DNA from 3 places in the Catenibacterium mitsuokai genome. Region 3 is predicted to be linked to each of the others. Evidence: predicted binding sites of a transcription regulator. Region 3 holds the regulator's gene; each other region holds the start of a gene.
What was found. The regulator HrcA, encoded in region 3, represses chaperone genes, less so after heat shock. The targets are predictions, from matches to a motif close to TTTTAGCACTNNNNNNNNNNNAGTGCTAAAA.

Region 1 (7,304 bases), 700 kb from region 3:
ATAGGCAAGTTCTATGCCTTCTTCGTTGAAACGCTTATTCATATTTTCAAGTAAACTACATCTAAGTGTTTCATAGTTTTCTGTAGCTGCCCATACTCTAAGTGTAAAGGTTAATGCACTATCCTTATATTCTGTCATATTCACAAATGGTGGAATATCATGGAGACAATAAGGATTAGATAAAGCTTCTTCCATAATAACCTTCTTAACTAATTCTGTATCACTATCCATTATAACGTCGAAATTTAAATCTACACGACGCATTTCTTCACTTGAATAGTTCACTAACGTTGAGTGTGCTAACTGTGAATTAGGAATCACGATCTTCTTATTATCTAAAGTAAGTAGGTTTGTATAGAGTAAAGAGATTTCCTGGATTCTTCCTGTGACACCTACAACTTCAATTAAGTCTCCTTTTGAAAAAGGTTTTGCTAGTAAGATGATAATACCATCAAAGAAGCTTGCGAGTGAGTCTTTAATAGCAAGTGCAAAAGCAGCAGAAGCTGCAGTGAAGATAGCAAGAATAGAACTTGTATTAATACCAAGCTGTGATAAAGCCATAATCGCAATAATCACAATAAAGACTGTCTTGATGATTGTCTTAAAGAAGTTTAAGACAATTTCATCCTGAGATGATTTCTCAATGAATTTTGTAAATAACTTATCAAAAATCTTATATACAATATATCCAATAACTATAATGATAAGGGCCTGAAGAGCTTTCTCTCCCATGCCATAAAGTGTTTCTAAGTATTTTTCTATCATTTCTGTAACTCCTTTCATGTGCATTTACAATAATTCGTCTACCTTGATTAGTCAAGAAAATGTTGATTTATTCCTCAAAATTGTTAAAATTGAGTTTGACTGAAGGAGGTCCTTGTATGAAAATTGCAATCATGACAGATAGTAACTCTGGCATTACACAAAAAGAAGCAAAAGAATTAGGTATCTATTGTATTCCGATGCCTTTCACTATAGATGGTAAAGAATTTGAGGAAGATATCAATTTAACACAAGAACATTTCTATGAAAAATTAATGGGCGGCGCAGAAGTATTTACTTCACAGCCTACAATTGGGATTATCGCAAAGAAGTGGGATGAAATATTAAAAACACATGACGCTATTATTCACATTCCTATGAGCAGCGGCTTATCTGGAAGTTGTCAGACAGCAATGATGATGGCAGATGAAGATCAGTATAAAGGGAAAGTATTTGTTGTGGATTCTCAAAGAATCTCAGCTACGCAAAAAGCTGATGTTCTAGATGCTATTGCTATGGCAGATAAGGGATATAGTGCCAAAGAGATTTATGATTATCTTATGAACAATAAGTTGAATGCCACTATCTATATTACTGTAGATACCCTTGAATATTTAAAGAAGGGTGGACGTTTATCACCTGCTGCTGCAACGCTTGCGGGTTTACTAAAGATTAAGCCTATTCTTACTATTCAGGGTGAAAAGTTAGATAAATATGGTACTTCACGTACTATGAAAAAAGCCCGTAAAATGATGATTGACCAGGTAAAGCAGGATATTAGTGATCGCGGCTGGGGTGATGATTATGAAGTAGCATGTGTTTATTCTTATGATAAAGAAGCTGCTTTAGATTATTTAGAACAAGTGAAAGAAGCATTTCCTGATAAAGAGGTCATCTTTGACCGTTTATCATTAAGTGTTGCTTGTCATATTGGTCCAGGTTCACTTGCAGTAGCTGCTTATAAGAAAGGTTCTTATTAAGATGTTCGATAGAACATCTTTTTTTAATTTTTGCTTGTATTCCCTTACAACATTGATTATTCAGTTTTTTTATATTATTATTTTAATGAATGATTTTACATTATTTGAGAAAGAGGTGGATAGTAGTTTATGTCAGTCAATAATACTGAAAAGAAAAAGACATTCAAACCTCATCGTTCTAAAAGAAGATTCCCTTCAACACATCATAATGTTAAAACACAAGGGACAAAAATATTCGCATTAGGCGGTTTGAATGAGGTTGGTAAGAATACTTACTGCATTGAATGCAATGATGAAATGATTATTATTGATGCAGGTGTTAAGTTTGCATCTGAAGGTCTTCCTGGGATTGATTATGTTATTCCAGATTATACTTATTTAAGAAAGAATAATAAAAAGATCAAGGGATTGTTTATTACACATGGTCATGAAGACCATATTGGTGGTATTCCTTTCTTATTAAGACTAGTGAATATTCCATTTATTTATGCTTCACCATTGGCTTGTGCCATGATCAGAAGAAAACTAGAGGAGCATCATCTCACTCATGTGACTAAGATGATTCCTATTACTCACGAAAGTTCTATCAAAACTAAATATTTTAATATTGGTTTCTTTAATACTAACCATTCTATTCCTGAATCTATGGGAATTATTGTGAATACACCTGACGGACGTATTATAGAAACAGGTGACTTTAAGTTTGACTTATCTCCTGTAGCAAATCCTGCTGATTATCAGATTATGAGTTTCTTAGGTGAAACAGGTGTTGATTTATTAATGAGTGATAGTACAAATGCTGAAGTACCTACATTCTCTATTAGTGAAAAGACAGTGGCTTCACAAGTACAAGAAGAATTCAGAAAAACTGAAGGACGTATTATTGTTGCAACATTCGCATCTAATATACATAGAGTACAGCAGATTGTAGAAGCAGCTGTTAAGTTTAATCGTAAGATTCTTGTATATGGACGTTCAATGGTCAACAATATTGATGTTGCAAGAAAAATGGGTTATATCAAATGTCCTGATCGTTTCTTTATTAAGAATGATGAAGCAAGACATCTTCCTGATAATGAAATCTTGATTCTATGTACTGGATCTCAAGGTGAAGCACTTGCGGCCTTAAATAGAATTGCGAATGGTACACATCGTCAAATTAAGATTAAGCCTGGGGATACAGTGTTATTCTCATCTAACCCTATTCCAGGTAACCAGTCTTCTGTATCACGTTTAATTAATAAATTATATCGTTCTGGGGCAAGAGTTCTTGAAAACTCTATGATCAGTAACCTTCATACTTCAGGACATGCATCTCAGGAAGAACAGAAACTGATGATGTTATTGACTAAGCCTAAGTACTTCTTCCCTATTCATGGTGAACACAAGATGCTTTGTATTCATAAGAAATTATATGAAGAAGTAGGCGGACAGGCTGATCATGCATTTGTATTAAGTAATGGGGATTGCTTATGCTTAAAAGATCATGAAGTATTCCAGACAAGAGGTGTACATGCAGATGATATTTATGTAGATGGTAATGATTTAACTGGTTTATCTACTGCAGTATTACATGACCGTCAGATTTTAAGTGAAGATGGTATGGTTGCAGTTCTTATTAGCATGGATTCACATGCTGGTATTTTACTTCATAAGCCAGTCATCATGAGCCGTGGATTTGTATACATGAAAGATAGTAAGCCTATGATTTATGGTGCTGAAATGGCTGTAGATCGTAAGCTACGTGCTTTATTACAGGAAAAGACAACATTTGGAGAAATTAAGAATACAATTAGAGAAACATTAACAACTTATTTCTATACTAAGACAAAGAGAAGACCGATGATTATTCCTGTCATCATGAATAAGAAATAATGAAGAAACAGAAAATTATTCGTACTGGTATTCTTGCTATTATTGTCTTAGCATTGGTGTTGTTTGGTGGTTATACATGTCTCTTTTCTAGAACACATTATTCTTTTTCAAGAATAAATTATAGTTCTAGTTTGTTACCTGATGGTTTTAAAGGTTTCAAGATTGCCAATTTATCCGATGTCCACATTACTACATCTAAGGATATTGATCGTCTTGAACAGATTGTAGATGAGATTGAAGATCAAAGTTATGATATGGTTGTTTTTACTGGTGATTTGTATGAAGGCAAACCTATTGAAGATACAAAAGTACAGAAAATCTTAAAGAAGCTTCAGCCTGGATATGGTAAGTTTGCAGTATTAGGTGATGAAGATCATGCCCATGCTGATGAAGTGACTAATATCCTTAATGAGGGTGGATTTGAAGTATTAAACAATAGTACACGTACAATTCATTATCGTAATAGTTCTTTTATCCTTTATGGACAGTCTCTTAACAGCCAGGAAGATATTCCTGATTATGATGGTTTTGTCCTTACTTTAAGTCATTATCCTGATAGTTTTATTCAAAACAAAGGACATACACAATTACAGTTATCTGGACATAGTAATGGCGGTACCATCTGGTTCCCAGGTATTGGACCACTTGTAAAATGTAAAAATGCAATCACTTATAATCATGGCACTTATACAGAAAATAATTCTGAACTTATTGTAAGTAACGGTATTGCGCCACGTAAGAACTATCATTTTAAAGTATTATGTGAAAATGAAATTATTATGATTACATTCGAGTAGGGATTTTTATCCCTACTCTTTTTTTGCTTTCATATAATGAGTAAGATTGGTAAAATAGAGATAGGGAAATGAGGTGATTCCCATGAAAACAAAGAAGAGCTATATCTTGAATATTGCGTTAATTCTTGTGATTAGTGGTATTTCTTTATATTTATCAGTAGGTTCTGAAGTTTCTACTGTATTTAAGACAATTACAACAGCGCATCCCTTCTGGCTATTCATCTTATGTTTCATCATGTTTATGTATTATATATTTGACGGACTGGCTACTATGATCTTTGCGCGTTTCTATAAAAAAGACTTTACTCTCAAAGAAGGTTTTGTGAATGGACTTGTAGGTACTTTGTTTAGTGGTTTAACACCTTCTTCTTCTGGAGGACAATTTGCCCAGGTGTTCGTATTTAATAACCAAGGCATCTCTCCTGCAATATCTACAAGTATATTACTCATGTGCTTTATTAGTTATCAAATAGTGATCATGGGCTTTACAGCTGTGATTATGATAGTGGATTCATCCTACTTCCTTGATAAAGGTGTTGGTGTATCTTCTATGGCAACCGTAGGATTTCTTATTAATGCAGTTGTCACTCTTCTATTATTTGCCGGAGCTAAAAGTAAGAAGTTCCAGAACTTTATAGTAGATAAAGTCGTTTATCTACTGTCTAAAACTCCACTTATAAATGATTATGAATCGACATGCTTTAGAATCCAGAATTATTTCAGTGAATTTAGAGAACAGATGAATGTACTACAGAAAAATAAAAAAGCATTATTACAGACAGTATTATGTAATGTAGTGAAACTTACAATCATTTACTCTACACCATTCTTTTCTTGTCTTGCTTTAGGAATAAAAGTACCAGTTACCCTATTTGTACAGTTCTTAGGACTTGCATCCATTATTAATCTTATTAATACATTCCTCCCTATTCCTGGTGCATCAGGTGGCAGTGAAGGATGTTATATGATCTTATTTGGTTTTCTTGGTCGAGCTAATGCCTCTAGTTCTATGTTCTTATGGCGTTTCTTCTCTTTCTATTTTGGATTAATACTTGGTATGATCACATTTATCGTTGCGAAAGATACAAAACGAAAAGACGATTAAGTCACTCTTTACTCAGGAGTGGCTTTTTTTTGTGCACTTTTATCCAATCTGCCCAAAAACAAATTAGCACTCGCCTTGACAATGTGCTAAAACGAGCTATAATACTTTTTAGCAATTGAATAAAGAGAGTGCTAACAAGGAGGAATAGAAAATGTTGAAACCTTTAAATAAGAATATCGTATTAAAGAAAGAAGAAGTAGAAAATAAGACAGCTAGTGGTATTATTCTCACTACTGAGACAAAGAGTCTTCCTACTGTTGGAGAAGTTGTGGCTGTAGGTCCACAATGTGAAAATGATTTAAAAGAAAAAGATCGTGTTGTATTCAAGGAATACTCTGGTACAAAAGTTAAACTTGATGGTGTTGAATATATTGTGATAGACGAGAAAGATGTTCTCGCATGTATTGAATAGGAGGAATGAACTATGAGTAAAGAAATACGTTTTTCTAGTGATGCACGTCAATCAATGTTGAAAGGTGTGAATACTCTTGCTGATGCAGTGAGTGTTACACTTGGTCCTAAAGGTAGAAATGTAGTATTAGAGAAGAGTTATGGTTCTCCTTTAATTACGAACGATGGTGTTTCTATTGCCAAGGAAATAGAGTTAGAAGATCATTTTGAAAACATGGGTGCAAAACTTGTATATGAAGTAGCCAATAATACAAATGATATTGCAGGTGATGGTACAACAACTGCCACAATTCTTGCAAGAGATATGATTGTGAATGGTATGAAGCAGGTTGAAAAAGGTGCAAACCCTGTACTTATGAGAGAAGGTATTGAAAGAGCCTCTAAAGCAGTGGCTGAAGTATTATTAAAGAATTCTCATAAAGTAGAAACAAGCAGGGATATTGCATCTGTAGCCACTATTTCTTCTTCTAATAGTCATATTGGTGAATTGATTGCTCAGGCTATGGATAAGGTTGGTAGAGATGGTATTATCAACGTAGATGAATCTAATAGTTTTGATGATGAATTAGAAGTGAATGAAGGTATGCAGTATGATAAGGGTTATGTATCTCCTTATTTTGTAAGTGATACAGATAAGATGGAAGTAGAAATGGATAACCCATTGATCTTAGTCACTAATCAGAAGATTACTAATTTACAGGAAATCCTTCCAGTACTTGAACAGGTATTAAAGGCTAATAAACCATTATTACTTATTGCTGAAGATTATGAGAATGAAGCGATTTCTTCTCTTGTATTGAATAAGTTAAGAGGTGCCTTTAATGTTGTAGCAACTAAGGCTCCAGGATTTGGTGATAAACAGAAAGAAATGTTGGAAGATATTGCAGTATTAACTGGTGCTAAATTCTACAACAAAGATCTTAATATGAAGCTTTCTGATTTAACTATTGAAGATCTTGGTACAATCAAGAAAGTGATTGTAAAGAAAGACAATACGACTCTTATTGGTCATAGTTCAAGTGAAGCAGTGAATAACCGTGTTGAAGAATTAAAGACACAATTAACTCATACTAAGAGTGATTATGAAAAGAAGACTCTAAAAGAACGTATTGGTAAATTATCTAACGGTGTTGCAACAATTAAAGTCGGTGCTACAACTGAAGCAGAATTAAAAGAAAAGAAATTAAGAATTGAAGATGCTCTCAATGCGACTAAGGCCGCTGTAGATGAAGGTATCGTTGTTGGTGGTGGTGCTGCGTTAGTAGAAGCCTATGAAGAATTAAAGAATCAGGTCAGAGATACGAATGTAGATATCCAGAAGGGTATTAACGTAGTTATGAATTCTTTATTTGCGCCTCTTACTCAGATTGCAAT
Region 2 (7,304 bases), 140 kb from region 3:
TGTGATATCGTAGGTTATGGACGTTCATTATTAGCTGATCCTGATTATGTTAAAAAGATTGAAGATGGACAGCCATGCAGAATTCGTTTATGTATGATGTGTAATAAGGGATGTACAGACTCTATCCAGAACAGAAAGTTCTTAAGCTGTGTCCTTAACGCAGAAAATGGTTATGAATATGAAAGAACAATTACACCTGCTGATACTAAGAAGAAGGTTGTTATTGTAGGTGCAGGACCTGCAGGTTTAGAAGCTGCTAGAGTTGCTGCTGTGAAAGGCCATGATGTTATTGTTTATGACAAGGATACTAAAGTAGGCGGACAGTTAAATATTGCTTCTGTACCACCTAGAAAAGAAGAAATGAATCGTGCTATTCATTATCTCGCAAATGAAGTAAAAGTATTAGGCGTTGATTTACGTTTAGGTAAAGCTGTTACTTGCGAAGATATCTTAGCTGATCAGCCTGATGAAGTCATTGTTGCAACAGGTGCTTGTAATTTCATCTTAAATATCCCAGGTAAGGATATGCCTCATGTACAGGATGCTTGGAAGGTACTTTCTAATGAACAGTTCCCAGCAGGAAGAATCGTTGTAATCGGTGGTGGACTTGTAGGTGCTGAAACAGCTGAATACCTTGCACTTAGAGGTAATGATGTCAGTATCGTAGAAATGATGGATACTATCGCAAAAGAAGAATCAACTACAATTCGTCCAGAAATGATGGCTGATTTTGAAAAGCATGGTGTTAAACAGTTTACTAATACCAAGGTAACAGAAATCACTGCAACTACAGTAGAAGCAGAAACTGCAGAAGGTAAAGTTTCACTTCCATGTGATTATGTAGTATTTGCAGTAGGTGCTCGTTCTAATGCATTTGACATTACTGCATTAGAAGAAAAGAACATCCATGTGCAAACAATTGGTGATGCAAATAAGGTTGCAGACATCAATTCAGCTATTGAATCTGGTTATCTTGCAGCAAACGCATTATAAGAAGCTTAAGACAGGCGGTGCCTGTCTTTTTTGTGTTATAATAAGTTTCTCAAGGAGGTGAGACTATGGCACATGTTCCAACATATCTAGTGATAGATATTAAATCATTTTATGCATCTGTAGAATGTCTAGAGAGAGGACTCGATCCACTAGACACCAATCTCGTTGTCGCGGATGCCTCACGTACAGAAAAAACCATATGCCTTGCCGTCTCTCCGAGTTTAAAAGCCTATGGTCTTCCTGGACGTGCAAGACTCTTTGAAGTCATTTCTAAACTTAAACAACTCAATCATCAAAGAGAACCACTTGATGGAAGTTCTTTTCTTGCATCAAATCTTAATAAGAATAAACATAAAGCCATAGATTACATTATTGCGAAACCTCGTATGTCTCTCTATCTAGAATATTCAACACGCATTTATTCTATATATTTAAAGTATTTCTCTCCTGATGATATTCATGTCTATTCTATTGATGAAGTCTTTATTGATGCAACACATTATCTTGATACATATGAGTTAGATGCCTTTCATCTTGTTCAAAATATTATTCATGATATATATAAAGAAGTGGGTATTACTGTGACTGCAGGAATAGGAACGAATCTCTATCTTGCAAAGGTGGCTATGGATATTGTCGCTAAACATAAAGAACCAGACGAAAAAGGGGCCCGTATTGCGTACTTAAACACATATGCCTATAGAAAACTATTATGGTCTCATACACCTTTGACCGACTTCTGGAGAGTCGGTAAAGGTATCTCTAAGAAACTCAATAATATCGGGTTATATACAATGGGAGATATCGCAAGATGCTCATTAGAAGATGAAGAAAAACTATACAATCTATTTGGAGTCAATGCAGAACTGCTTATTGATCATGCCTGGGGCTGGGAACCTTGTACCATGTCTGCCATTAAAGCCTATAAAGCACCTTCTAAAAGTATAGGAACCGGGCAGGTATTATCATGTGCTTATGATTATAAGCAAACTGAAATCATTTTAAAGGAAATGATAGAATCATTAAGTCTGGATTTGTTTGAAAAGCATCTAGTGACTAATAAACTTGTTCTTACAATTGGCTATGATATTGAGAATATGAAGGATTATCATGGAGAACTCATGGAAGATCGTTATGGAAGGAAACTTCCAAAGCATCTCCATGGAACAATTAATCTAGATAGATACACATCTTCTTTTAAGCTCATGTGCGATGCCTTATTACGTTTCTATCACTTACATATAAATCATGCACTTACAATAAGAAGAATTCAGCTCAATGCCACACAGGTAAGAAGTGATGACGATATTCCTATGACCTATAAACAGCTTTCTTTATTTGATGAAGAAAAGATAGAAGTGGACTTATCTAAAGAAAAGAAACTGCAGGGTGTGACACTTGATATTAAGAAGAAATATGGCAAGAACGCCTTGCTTAAAGGGGCTGATCTTCAGGAAGGTGCCACAACTAGAGAAAGAAATAAGATGATAGGAGGACATAAAGCATGAATTATGACGATATAATCAATATGAAACATCCTACTTCACCGAATCATCCTAGAATGTCCATGAATAATAGAGCAGCTCAGTTTGCACCGTTTGCGGCTCTTAAAACACATGTAGATAAAATAAGTGAAGCAGGAAGACTAACTACTCAAAAACGTATATTAGATGAAGATCAAAGACAAGTATTAAATAGAGTGCTTAACAATCTACTTATTAATAAAAAAGAACATCCTTCTATCACGATAGATTATTTTCTAGAAGATGAGTATAAAGAGGGTGGGTCTTATATGACTGTAAGAGGACAGTTTAAAGATATTGATGAAATCAATAAAAGAGTGCTACTACTAGATAAAACAACCATTCTCATCGAAGATATTTATCATATAAGTATACTAAAGGATTAAGACTGATTCATTTCAGTCTTTTTAATTGTTTAGCACTCAAATATTGACAATGCTAATAAAGGTGTGTATACTGTCTTTAGCATTTAAATTACTAGAGTGCTAAAGGAGCGTATAAAAATGTCAGATAAGAAAGAATTTAAAGCAGAGTCTAAAAGACTTCTCGATTTAATGATTAATTCTATTTATACTCATAAGGAAATCTTCTTGAGAGAATTGATTTCAAATGCAAGTGATGCAAGTGATAAGCTTTACTATAAAGCGTTACAGGAAAATATTACAAGTTTCTCAAGAGAAGATATGGCTATCAACCTCATTGCTGATAAAGAAAATAGAACCCTTACAATTGCTGATGAAGGTATCGGTATGACTAAGGAAGAATTAGAAGAACATTTAGGTACTATCGCAAATTCTGGTTCTTATGAGTTCAAGAATGCCTTAGAAAAAGGTGTAAGCGATGTTGATATCATTGGTCAGTTTGGTGTCGGTTTCTATAGCGCCTTCATGGTTGCTGATGAAGTAGAAGTTTATTCTAAGAAATATGGTGAAGATAAAGCATATTTATGGAAGAGTGATACAAGTGATGGCTATACTGTTGAAGAAGTAGAAAAGGCAGAACATGGTACTACAATCATTCTTCACTTAAAGAAGGATACAGAGGAAGAAGATTATAGTAAGTATCTCGATCAGTATGAAATTGAAAGACTTGTTAAGAAATATTCAGACTACGTTCATTACCCAATCAAGATGGATGTGACTACTTCTAGAAAGAAGGAAGACAGTGATGAATATGAAGATGTTGTAGAAAACAAGACTTTAAACTCACAGGTTCCTTTATGGAAACGTCAGAAGAAAGATATCACAAAAGAAGAATATGATGAATTCTATAAGGCTAAATTCAATGATTTTGAAGCTCCTCAGAGAGTCATGCATAATGTTGTAGAAGGTGCTGTTTCTTATACGTCATTACTATTTATCCCATCTAAAACACCTATGAATTACTATTCACAGGATTATAAGAAAGGCTTACAGCTTTATTCTCGTGGTGTCTTCATCATGGATCATGCAGAAGATTTAGTCCCTGAACATTTCAGATTTGTAAAGGGTCTTGTTGATTCACAGGATTTAAACTTGAATATCTCTCGTGAAATGTTACAGCACGATAGAAAGATGAAGGTTATTGCAAATAAGATTGAAAAACGTATCCAGACTGAACTTGAAAAGATGCTTAAGAATGACCGTGATGAATATATAACATTCTTTAAAAACTTCGGTATGCAGTTGAAGTTTGGTATTTATAACAGTTATGGCATGTTGAAAGATAAACTTCAGGATTTATTGATGTTCTATTCTTCTGATAAGAAAGAACTTATTACATTAAAGGAATATGTAGAAGCTATGCCTGAAAATCAGAAGGAAATCTATTATGCTTCTGGTGAAACAGTAGAAAAATGTGATTTATTACCACAAGTAGAAGCAGTTAAGTCTAAAGGCTATGATGTTCTTTATATGACTGATAATGTGGATGAATTCTGCTTACAGATGATGAGAGACTATGATTCTAAGACATTCAAGAATGTCACTCAAGGTGATTTAGACTTAGAAACAGAAGATGAAAAGAAGGAACTTGAACAGAAGACTGAAGATAACAAGCCATTACTTGAAATCGTTAAGAAGGCTTTAGGTGATAAGGTACAAGATGTTAAGTTATCTCATCGTTTAAAATCTCATCCAGTATGTCTAGCAAGTGGTGATGGTGTTTCATTTGAAATGGAAAAGGTATTAAACCAGATGCCAGATGCACAGGGTATCAAAGCTGGAAGAATTCTTGAAATTAACCCGGATCATGATTTATTTAAATCATTACAGTCTGTTTATGAAAAAGAACCTGTAAAGATTGATGAATATGCATCTATCCTATTTGATCAGGCTTTACTTATTGCTGGATTCTCTATTGATGATCCTGTAGATTTCTCTAATAAGATCACAAAGCTTATGATTGAGGCTTCTAAATAACAATTTGATTTGATATAATGAGAGCAGAAAAGAGGGATTTTTATGAAATTATTCTTATCTGCTCTTTGTTTATGTGCGAGCGGGTTATTAATATTTGTTTCTTATAAATTGATTTATGCTTATACAATGATTGACCAGTTTCATGATGCATCATTAAAATGGATTGAAGCATTAAAAGAGAAGGATGAAGACTTAGAAAACATCCAGATGATCTTGTCTCAATATGAAAAACCAATTGATTTTACTTATAAAGTTTTTCATAAAATACACTCTTTTGTGAAATAAATCGTTTAAAGTTTGCGAATAACATAAATATATATAGAAAATATAGATTTTGCATAAAAATATGAAAAATATCATTTTTCTTGTTGACAATTAAAATCGTCTGGTTATAATAAGACACATACAAAGAAAACTCAATGACAAAGAGAGTAGTTTAACTGGAAATTGCAGCGAGCTGGCGTAGGTGAGAGGTCAGCATGGAAAGTTGAATGAACCGCACTTTTGAGAGGATGGTCTGAATACATAGGATCATCGGTGTTCCGCCTTAAGGATAAGAGAGGATTTAGGAATAAATCAAGAAGAGTGGTACCGCGTTAATTGACGTCTCTTGCGAAAGCAAGAGGCGTTTTTGTTTTCTTAATATTAAAAAAGGAAGGGCATATTTATGAAAAAATTATTAAGCGTAGTATTAGTTATGTTACTTGCTGTTGGAATGACTGGTTGTGGATCATCATCTAATGGTAAAACTGAATTATTAATTGGAGTATCTCCAGACTATCCACCATATGAATCTTATAACAATAAGAAAGAAGTAGTTGGATTTGACGTTGATATGACTAAAGAATTAGTTAAGATCATGAATAAGAATGGTGGTAACTATTCTTACAAATTTAAACCTTTAAGCTTTGATGCTATTTCATCTTCAATCACTTCTGATCAGGTTGATTTAGGTATTTCTGGTTTCACTTATCATAAGGAATGGAAAAACATTCTTTGGTCTCATGCCTATAACACTTCTGAACAGATTGCTTTAGTAAAAGGTGATTCTACTTTCTCAAAAGTATCTGATCTTGAAGGTAAGAAGATTGGTGCTCAGTTAGGTTCTACTGGTGTAGATGCTGCAAAAGATATTAAAGGTGCTAAAGTTACTACTGTACAAAATGCTAAGATCTTAGTAGAAACTTTAAAATCTGGTGGATTAGATTCAGTTGTTCTTGATGGTGCAGTTGCAGAAAACTATGTTAAGAATGCTGGCTTAAAGATGATTGATGAACCATTAATTAAAGAAGAAAACATGATCATCACTAAAAAGGGTAACGACAAGTTAATGAAAGACGTTAACAAAGCAGTTGATGAGTTTGTTAAGTCTGACAAATACAATGAATTAAAAACTAAATGGGGTTGCTAATTTATTAATCACATAAGTGCAGACATGTTCTGTCTGCACTTAATTTTTTATTGTTAAGGAGTCAATGCGAATGAAAACAATTATGGATATTCTTACGCCGTCTAATATTCAATTCATGATTTTCACTGGTGCAAAGTATTCTCTATTACTTGCAATAGGGGCTTTGTTCTTTGGTGTTATTCTTGGAATTATTGGAGCGGCTTTAAAACTTTCTAAACATTTTGTATTAAGAGCAATCGGTAATGTTTATGTAGAAATCTTCCGTGGTACGCCGATGCTATTACAGATCATGTTCTTATACTTGGCAGTACCTACTGTTGTTCAGTCTATTACAGGACAAAGATTCCAGGCTGATCCATATGTATGTGGTTTAATTGCTATGAGTTTAAACAGTGGTGCTTATCAGGTAGAATTAATTAGATCTGGTATTTTAGGTGTTGATAAAGGTCAGTGGGAAGCATGTGAAACAATTGGGTTAAACTATGTTCAGACCATGCGTTATGTTATCTTACCACAGGCATTTAAACGTATTATTCCACCTCTAATTAGTGAATTTATTACATTAATTAAGGATTCATCACTTATTTTCACAATTGGTGCAGTAGAATTGCTTGCTACTGCAAGTGTTATTGGTGCCAATACATTTAACTATCTTGTACCTTTAACTGCAACAGGTGCTATTTATTTAGTAATGACACTTTGTATTTCAGCTATTGCAAGATATGTAGAAGGGAGATTAGCTGTCAGTGACTAACGATATCATGATCCAGGTGGATCACATTACAAAAAAATTTGGTAAATTAAAAGCTGTAGATGATGTTTCTCTTACATTAAAGAAGGGTGAAATTGTCTGCCTTATTGGACCTTCAGGTAGTGGTAAAAGTACAGTATTAAGATGTATTGACCATTTAGAAAAGCCTGAGGCAGGTTCTATCTATATTGATGGTGAACTCTTAAAAGAAGGAACACCTGAATATA
Region 3 (7,304 bases):
GTGTTCAGTTTTCTATGTCTCTATTATGTGCACTTATGATCAGCTTTCATATATATAGTATCTATAAACCATACACTCAGGTTTCTACTATTGATGTAGGGCAGGGGGATTGTTCATTGATCCGCCTACCTTTCAATCAAGGAAATTATTTGATTGATACAGGGGGTAACAGGGAATATGATATTGCTAGTCATAATGTTATTCCATTTCTTAAATCTCAAGGTGTTCCGTGTATTGATAGAGTTTATATATCTCATCACGATTATGATCACTATGGTGCTTTGGATTCGTTAAAGAAGAAATATAAAGTCAAGCGTATCATTGACTCCTATCAGGAAGAAGAGAAGAATAAGCTGATTACAATTAAAATGCTTAAAAGTGATGTGATTTATCCTTCTACCAATGAAAATTCTTTAGTCATGTTAGTAACAACAGGAGGCTATAATTATTTATTTACGGGTGATATCCCAAGCAATGTAGAAGAAGATCTTTATAAGAAATATGGAGAAATAGATATAGATGTTTTAAAAGTGGCTCATCATGGTAGTGGTTATTCTTCTTCTGTAACATTCTTTCAAATGGTACATCCACGTATTGCGATGATTGGTGTAGGAGAACATAATCTTTATGGTCACCCAGCTCGTATTGTGATTAAACGATTAGAAGAAAGAAAGATTAAAATACTGCGTACTGATCTTGATGGCAGCTTTTCTATTATCACTTATTTAGGGGAACATCTTATTTACCGTTAATCATGAATATATGGTAGAATAGGACAAAAGGATGGAAAACTATGAATATTGTATTATATGGAGAAGAAAAACTATTGCTTGCACAAAGATTAGAGGATTTAAAAAAGAAATATCAATGTACAAGTGATGATATGAATTATATGGTCTATCATGCAGGTGAAACGCCAATGAAGGAAATCATTGAAGATGCCTTAACACAGCCTTTCTTGACAGAATATAAGATGGTTGTCTTAAAGAATCCAATCTTTCTTACCAAAGAGAAGCCTAAAAAGAAGCTTGTCACAGATGAAGATATCAAGCTGTTTTTAGATTATATTGAACATGATAATCCGACAACAATCTTTGTTATATATCAGGATCAGCGTAATTTTGATGAAAGAAAGAAGGTAGTCAAATCATTACGTAAGCATGCGAAATGGTATGAAATGGAAAAACTGACCTTTGATCAGCTTTATAAAGCTACTAGAGAAGCGATCATTCATAGAAATGCCTCTATTGAAGATGATGCACTTACTTTGTTGTTAGATCGCTGTGGGAATGATCTTTTGACTATTTCTAATCAGGTAGAAAAACTATGTCTTTATACACATAATATAAAGAAGGAAGATGTTGAAAGACTTGTTCCACCACGTGTTGAAGAAGATGTATTTAAGTTGACAAATGCGCTTATGAATCATGATTTAAGAAATACGATGCGTGTTTATCAGGATTTGATTTCTCAAAACCATGAGCCTTTACAGTTGATTGGGTTAATTGCGAATTCATTACGTAATCTTTATCAGGTCTCTATTATGAGTAAGAAGGGCTATCGTGATACTGATATTGCATCTGCCCTTGGACTTAATCCTCGTGCAATCTATCCAATCCGTAAAAATGCGGCACACTTTGATATTACAGAACTTATGGAAAAACTTTATGCTTTATCTGAACTTGATTATGCGATCAAGACAGGGACAGTGGATAAATATAGAGGATTAGAACTCTTCTTGATGAGGATATAATATGGAAACAAAAGCACTTTATATTCATATTCCTTTTTGTGATCATATCTGTTCTTATTGCGATTTTGCAAAGGTTTATTATCGTGAAGAGTTTGTATTACAGTATCTAGAACGTTTAAAGGAAGAACTTGATACACTTCCTCATCATCCGATGGAAACTATTTATATAGGAGGAGGCACACCAAGTGCACTTTCTTTAAATCAATTAAAGATGTTATTAAATATGATAGATCCTTTTGTGGGTGATGGAACTCTAGAATATACTATAGAAGTCAATCCTGAATCAGCAACGCTAGATAAACTAGAAATTATGCATCTTCATGGAGTTAATCGCTTAAGTGTTGGAGTACAGACATTTGATAATACATTATTAAAAAGAATTGAACGTTATCATACATCTTCTATTGCAAAAGAAGTTGTAAGAAATGCGAAGGCTATTGGCTTTAAGCATATCTCTATTGATTTGATGTATGGATTACCAGGACAGACACTAGAAGATGTAAAAGAAGATTTACAGATTGCCTTATCACTTCCTATCAATCATTTATCCTACTATTCTCTTATACTAGAAGAACATACAAGACTTTATGACAATTATGAACCACTTGATGAAGAAACTGAAGGAATCTGGAGTGATTATATTGTAGAGACACTCTCTCGTGCAGGTTTTCATCGTTATGAGGTATCTAATTATGCATTAGGAAATCATGAATCTTATCATAATAAAGTCTATTGGCATTATGAGAACTATTATGGTGTCGGTATTGGCGCCACAGGTAAGATAGATGATGAACTTATTTCTCACTCACGTAGTCTCACTGATTACCTGCAGGGGAAGAATACAATATATATAGAAAAAGAAACAATCGAAGATACAATGTTTAATCATCTTATGATGTCTTTACGTCTTGAAGAAGGATTGGACCTTGATGAATTTAAAAGAAGATACCATCATACTATAGAAGAGGTCTATAAAGAAGCTCTCTCTAAGAATCTAGATAACCACAATCTGGTTATTGAAAATAATCATTTAAAAACAAATCATACGCTTGATCTTCTTAATTCCATTCTCCTTGATTTCTTGCCAGAGTAGTACAACGGTTTCTAGAAAATAGAAACCGTTTTTTAACACAAACTAGCACTAAAGGCTTGACACTGCTAAAAAAGAATGTATAATGAATCTAGCACAAGAGGAAAAAGAGTGCTAAGGAGGTGCTTGAGAGTGCTATCGGCAAGACAAATGCTAATATTTAAATATATTGTCGAAGAGTTTATTGAAACAGCAGAACCTGTTGGATCTAAACTATTGATGACAAAATATGAGTTACCTTATTCAAGCGCCACTATCCGAAATGAAATGAGCAAACTTGAAGAACTTGGCTTTCTAGTAAAGACACATACATCTTCTGGTCGTGTTCCTTCTAAGAAGGGCTACTACTATTATGTAAATACTTTGCTTCAGCCAAATGTTGATGAACAGGTGAAGAATCAGGTTGCAACAATCTTTAGTGATACACATCAATCATTGAATAGTTTGATTAAAGAAAGCTGCGAAATGTTAAGCCAGTTGACTGATCTGACGGCGGTTGCTCTAGGACCTAATTCAAGTTATGAATGCCTGCAGAATATCACATTAGTTCCTATTGGAACAAGAAATGTGACAGCCATCATAGTGACGGATAAGGGACATGTAGAAAATCGAGTTTTCACTTTATCTGAGACATTGAGTTTGGATGATTTACAATCCTGTGTATCGGTTATGAATGATACACTGGTAGGTACACCAATTAATCAGGTCGCAGATAAGTTAGAAAACGATGTCAAGCCAATCCTCAATACGAGAATCAAGGAACATGAAATCTTGTTTAATGCTTTCTTAGAAGCATTTATGAAATTTGCAAGAAACAATGTATATTTCTCTGGTAAAGATCATTTGTTATATCAGCCAGAATACAATGATGTCAATAAGTTAAGAAAACTAGTGAGTGCATTTGAAAATTCATCAAACTGGAATTTCTTAGCACCCACAGATGACGATGGCATTAAGGTATTGATTGGTGATGATTCAAATGTATCTGGACTTGATGATGTATCTGTTATTTCATCTTCTTTTGATACAGGAGGAGCTAACAAAGGAACGATTTCTGTAATCGGTCCAACGCGTATGCCTTACAAGAAAGTTGTATCGCTTGTAGAATATATTACTGAAAATATTGAAAGAATCATCAAGGAAAATGATGAGTAGAAGAGGTGAGACCATGGCAGAAGAAATGAAGAAAGAAGCAGAAGAAACTGTTGAAGAAACTACTAAGGAAGAAGCTGAAGAAGTAAAAGAAGAAACAGCTGAAGAAAAAGCTGAAGAAACAGTAGATCCTAAAGATGAAAAGATTAAGGATTTAGAATCTCAAATCAACAAGTGGAAGACAGATTATTATAAAGTATTCGCTGATATGGAGAACTTAAAGAAAAGACTTAAAACAGAACATGCAAATCAGTTAAAGTATGCAATGCAGTCTTTTATTGAAGAGTTACTACCAGTTATTGATAACTATGAAAGATCATTAACTGTAGAACCTGAAAGCGAAGAAGGTAAGAATATTCTTAAGGGTAACAAGATGATCTTAAACCAGTTAATGAATATTCTAGGTAAGAATGGTGTAACTGTGATTGAAGCACAGGGCAAGGAATTTGATCCTAATATACACCAGGCAGTCATGCAGGATGACAATCCTGACTTTGGTCCAAATATTGTGACTGAAGAATTACAAAAAGGTTATATGTTAAAAGATAGAGTTATTAGAGCAACTTTAGTGAAAGTGAATAAGGATTAATAGGAGGAGAACTTATTATGAGTAAAGTTATTGGTATTGATTTAGGTACAACAAATTCATGTGTCAGTGTAATGGAAAATGGTGAAGCAAAAGTAATTGCAAATCCAGAAGGAATGAGAACAACTCCATCAGTTGTTGCATTCAAGAATGGCGAAATTATCGTTGGTGAAGCTGCAAAGCGTCAGGCAGTTACAAATCCTGATACTGTAGCATCAATCAAGAGACATATGGGTACAAGCTATAAAGAACATGTCAATGGTCGTGATTATACACCAGAAGAAATTTCAGCAATGATTCTTCAGAACTTAAAAGCTACTGCTGAAAGTTATTTAGGTGAACCTGTAACTCGTGCAGTTATCACAGTTCCAGCTTACTTCAATGACTCACAGCGTCAGGCTACAAAAGATGCTGGTAAGATTGCAGGTCTTGAAGTTGAACGTATCATCAACGAACCTACAGCAGCAGCTCTTGCTTATGGTGTAGACAAGACTGAACAGGAACAGAAAGTATTAGTATATGACTTAGGTGGTGGAACATTCGATGTATCTATCCTTGACTTAGCTGATGGTACTTTCGATGTATTAGCTACTGCAGGTAACAACCACTTAGGTGGTGATGACTTCGATAAGAAAGTTATGGACTACATGATTAGTGAATTCAAGAAAGAAAACGGTGTTGATTTAAGCGCTGATAAGATGGCTATGCAGAGAGTTAAAGATGCTGCAGAAAAGGCTAAGAAAGACTTATCTGGTATGATGCAGACTCAGATTTCATTACCATATATCACAGCTGGTGCTAATGGACCACTTCATTTAGATATGACTCTTACAAGAGCAAAATTTGATGAATTAACATCTGATTTAGTTGCTGCAACTGAAACTCCAGTAAGACAGGCATTAAATGATGCTGACGTTACTCCATCAGAAATCGATCAGATCTTATTAGTTGGTGGTTCTACTCGTATTATCGCAGTACAGGAATCAGTTAAGAGATTATTAGGAAAAGAACCTAACAAGTCAGTTAACCCTGATGAAGTAGTATCTATGGGTGCTGCAATCCAGGGTGGTGTTATCACTGGTGATGTTAAAGATATCGTATTACTTGACGTTACACCATTATCACTTGGTATCGAAACAATGGGTGGTGTTATGACAGTATTAATTCCTCGTAACACAACTATCCCAACTACTAAATCACAGATCTTCTCAACTGCTGCTGATAACCAGCCAGCTGTAGATATCAACGTATTACAGGGTGAACGTGCTATGGCTAAAGATAATAAGCAGTTAGGCTTATTCAAACTTGATGGTATTGAACCAGCTCCAAGAGGCGTTCCTCAGATTGAAGTATCATTTGATATCGACGTTAACGGTATCGTAAACGTTAAAGCAAAAGATATGAAGACAAACAAAGAACAGTCTATCACTATTCAGAACTCTACAGGTTTAAGTGAAGAAGAAATCGATAGAATGGTTAAGGAAGCAGAAAGCAACAAAGCTGACGATGAAAAGAAACGTAAAGACATCGAAACTAAGAACAAAGCAGAAGCTATGATCAACCAGATTGATAAGGCTTTAGCTGAACAGGGTGCTAACCTTCCAGAAGATCAGAAGAAGCAGGCTACAGCTTTAAGAGATGAACTTAAGACTGCATTAGATAATAATGATATGGCTACTCTTGAATCTAAGATGAGCGAACTTGAAAAGATTGCTCAGCAGATGGCTGCTGCTCAGTATCAGCAGCAGAATGCTGGTAACACAGCAGGTGCAGACACTTCATCTAACAACAATAACGATGATTTCGTTGATGCAGACTTTACTGAAAAGAACTAACAAGAAAGCCAAGGGAATCCCCCTTGGCTTATATTAAATGAGGTGTGATTTATGGCAGATAAGAGAGATTACTATGAAGTCCTTGGTGTGTCCAAGGATGCTTCAAAAGATGAAATAAAACGTGCCTATCGTAAGATGGCAAAGAAATATCACCCTGATGTGAATAAGGCGCCTGATGCAGCAGAAAAGTTCAAGGAAGTTAATGAAGCCTATGAAATTCTTTCTGATGAGAATAAGAAGGCCGCTTATGACCGTTATGGACATGCAGCATTTGAACAGGGTGGTGCAGGTGCTGGAGGATTTGGTGGCCAGGGATTTGGTGGATTTGAAGATATGGACTTTGGTGATATCTTCGGTTCATTCTTTGGCGGAGGACAGTCACGTTCTAGAAGACCTACAGGACCACAAAAAGGTGAAGACCGTTATGTTCAGATAGAAATTGATTTCATGGATGCTATCAAGGGCAAAAAGACTGAACTTAAGATTAACTACGATGAACAGTGTTCTCATTGTCATGGTACAGGTGCGAAGAATCCTAATGATGTGCATACATGTTCTAGATGTGGTGGTACAGGACGTATTAGAGTACAGCAGCGTTCGCCATTTGGTACTATCATTAATGAAACAGTCTGTCCAGACTGTCATGGTACAGGTAAGGTAGTCAAGGATAAGTGCCCACATTGTCATGGTTCAGGATATATTAATAAGAATGTCACTGTTGAATTAACTATCCCAGCTGGTATTAATTCTCATCAGCAGTTACGTGTCGCTGGTAAAGGACAGCGTGGTGTCAATGGTGGACCTAATGGGGACTTATATGTAGAAATCTATGTTCGTCCACATAAATACTTTGTGAGAAATGGTAATGATATTTCTATATCAGTTCCA

Region 1: the regulator HrcA is predicted to act here: its motif matches at 5,626-5,656, upstream of NQ499_RS12300 (co-chaperone GroES).
Region 2: the regulator HrcA is predicted to act here: its motif matches at 2,930-2,960, upstream of htpG (molecular chaperone HtpG).

What each region holds. Positions count from the first base shown of each region.
Region 1 is NZ_CP102271.1:2,376,638-2,383,941, forward strand. Features, by position in the region: gene NQ499_RS12275 (mechanosensitive ion channel family protein) at 1-765, opposite strand, end outside; gene NQ499_RS12280 (DegV family protein) at 882-1,742, shown strand; gene rnjA (ribonuclease J1) at 1,872-3,617, shown strand; gene NQ499_RS12290 (metallophosphoesterase) at 3,617-4,414, shown strand; gene NQ499_RS12295 (lysylphosphatidylglycerol synthase transmembrane domain-containing protein) at 4,497-5,519, shown strand; gene NQ499_RS12300 (co-chaperone GroES) at 5,671-5,931, shown strand; gene groL (chaperonin GroEL) at 5,944-7,304, shown strand, end outside.
Region 2 is NZ_CP102271.1:1,526,886-1,534,189, reverse strand. Features, by position in the region: gene bilR (bilirubin reductase, long form) at 1-993, shown strand, start outside; gene NQ499_RS07830 (Y-family DNA polymerase) at 1,059-2,501, shown strand; gene NQ499_RS07825 (hypothetical protein) at 2,498-2,902, shown strand; gene htpG (molecular chaperone HtpG) at 3,020-4,915, shown strand; gene NQ499_RS07815 (hypothetical protein) at 4,958-5,200, shown strand; T-box leader at 5,326-5,529, shown strand; gene NQ499_RS07810 (transporter substrate-binding domain-containing protein) at 5,583-6,326, shown strand; gene NQ499_RS07805 (amino acid ABC transporter permease) at 6,397-7,080, shown strand; gene NQ499_RS07800 (amino acid ABC transporter ATP-binding protein) at 7,088-7,304, shown strand, end outside.
Region 3 is NZ_CP102271.1:1,671,831-1,679,134, reverse strand. Features, by position in the region: gene NQ499_RS08795 (ComEC/Rec2 family competence protein) at 1-752, shown strand, start outside; gene holA (DNA polymerase III subunit delta) at 794-1,753, shown strand; gene hemW (radical SAM family heme chaperone HemW) at 1,755-2,846, shown strand; gene hrcA (heat-inducible transcriptional repressor HrcA) at 2,976-3,998, shown strand; gene grpE (nucleotide exchange factor GrpE) at 4,012-4,584, shown strand; gene dnaK (molecular chaperone DnaK) at 4,602-6,416, shown strand; gene dnaJ (molecular chaperone DnaJ) at 6,468-7,304, shown strand, end outside.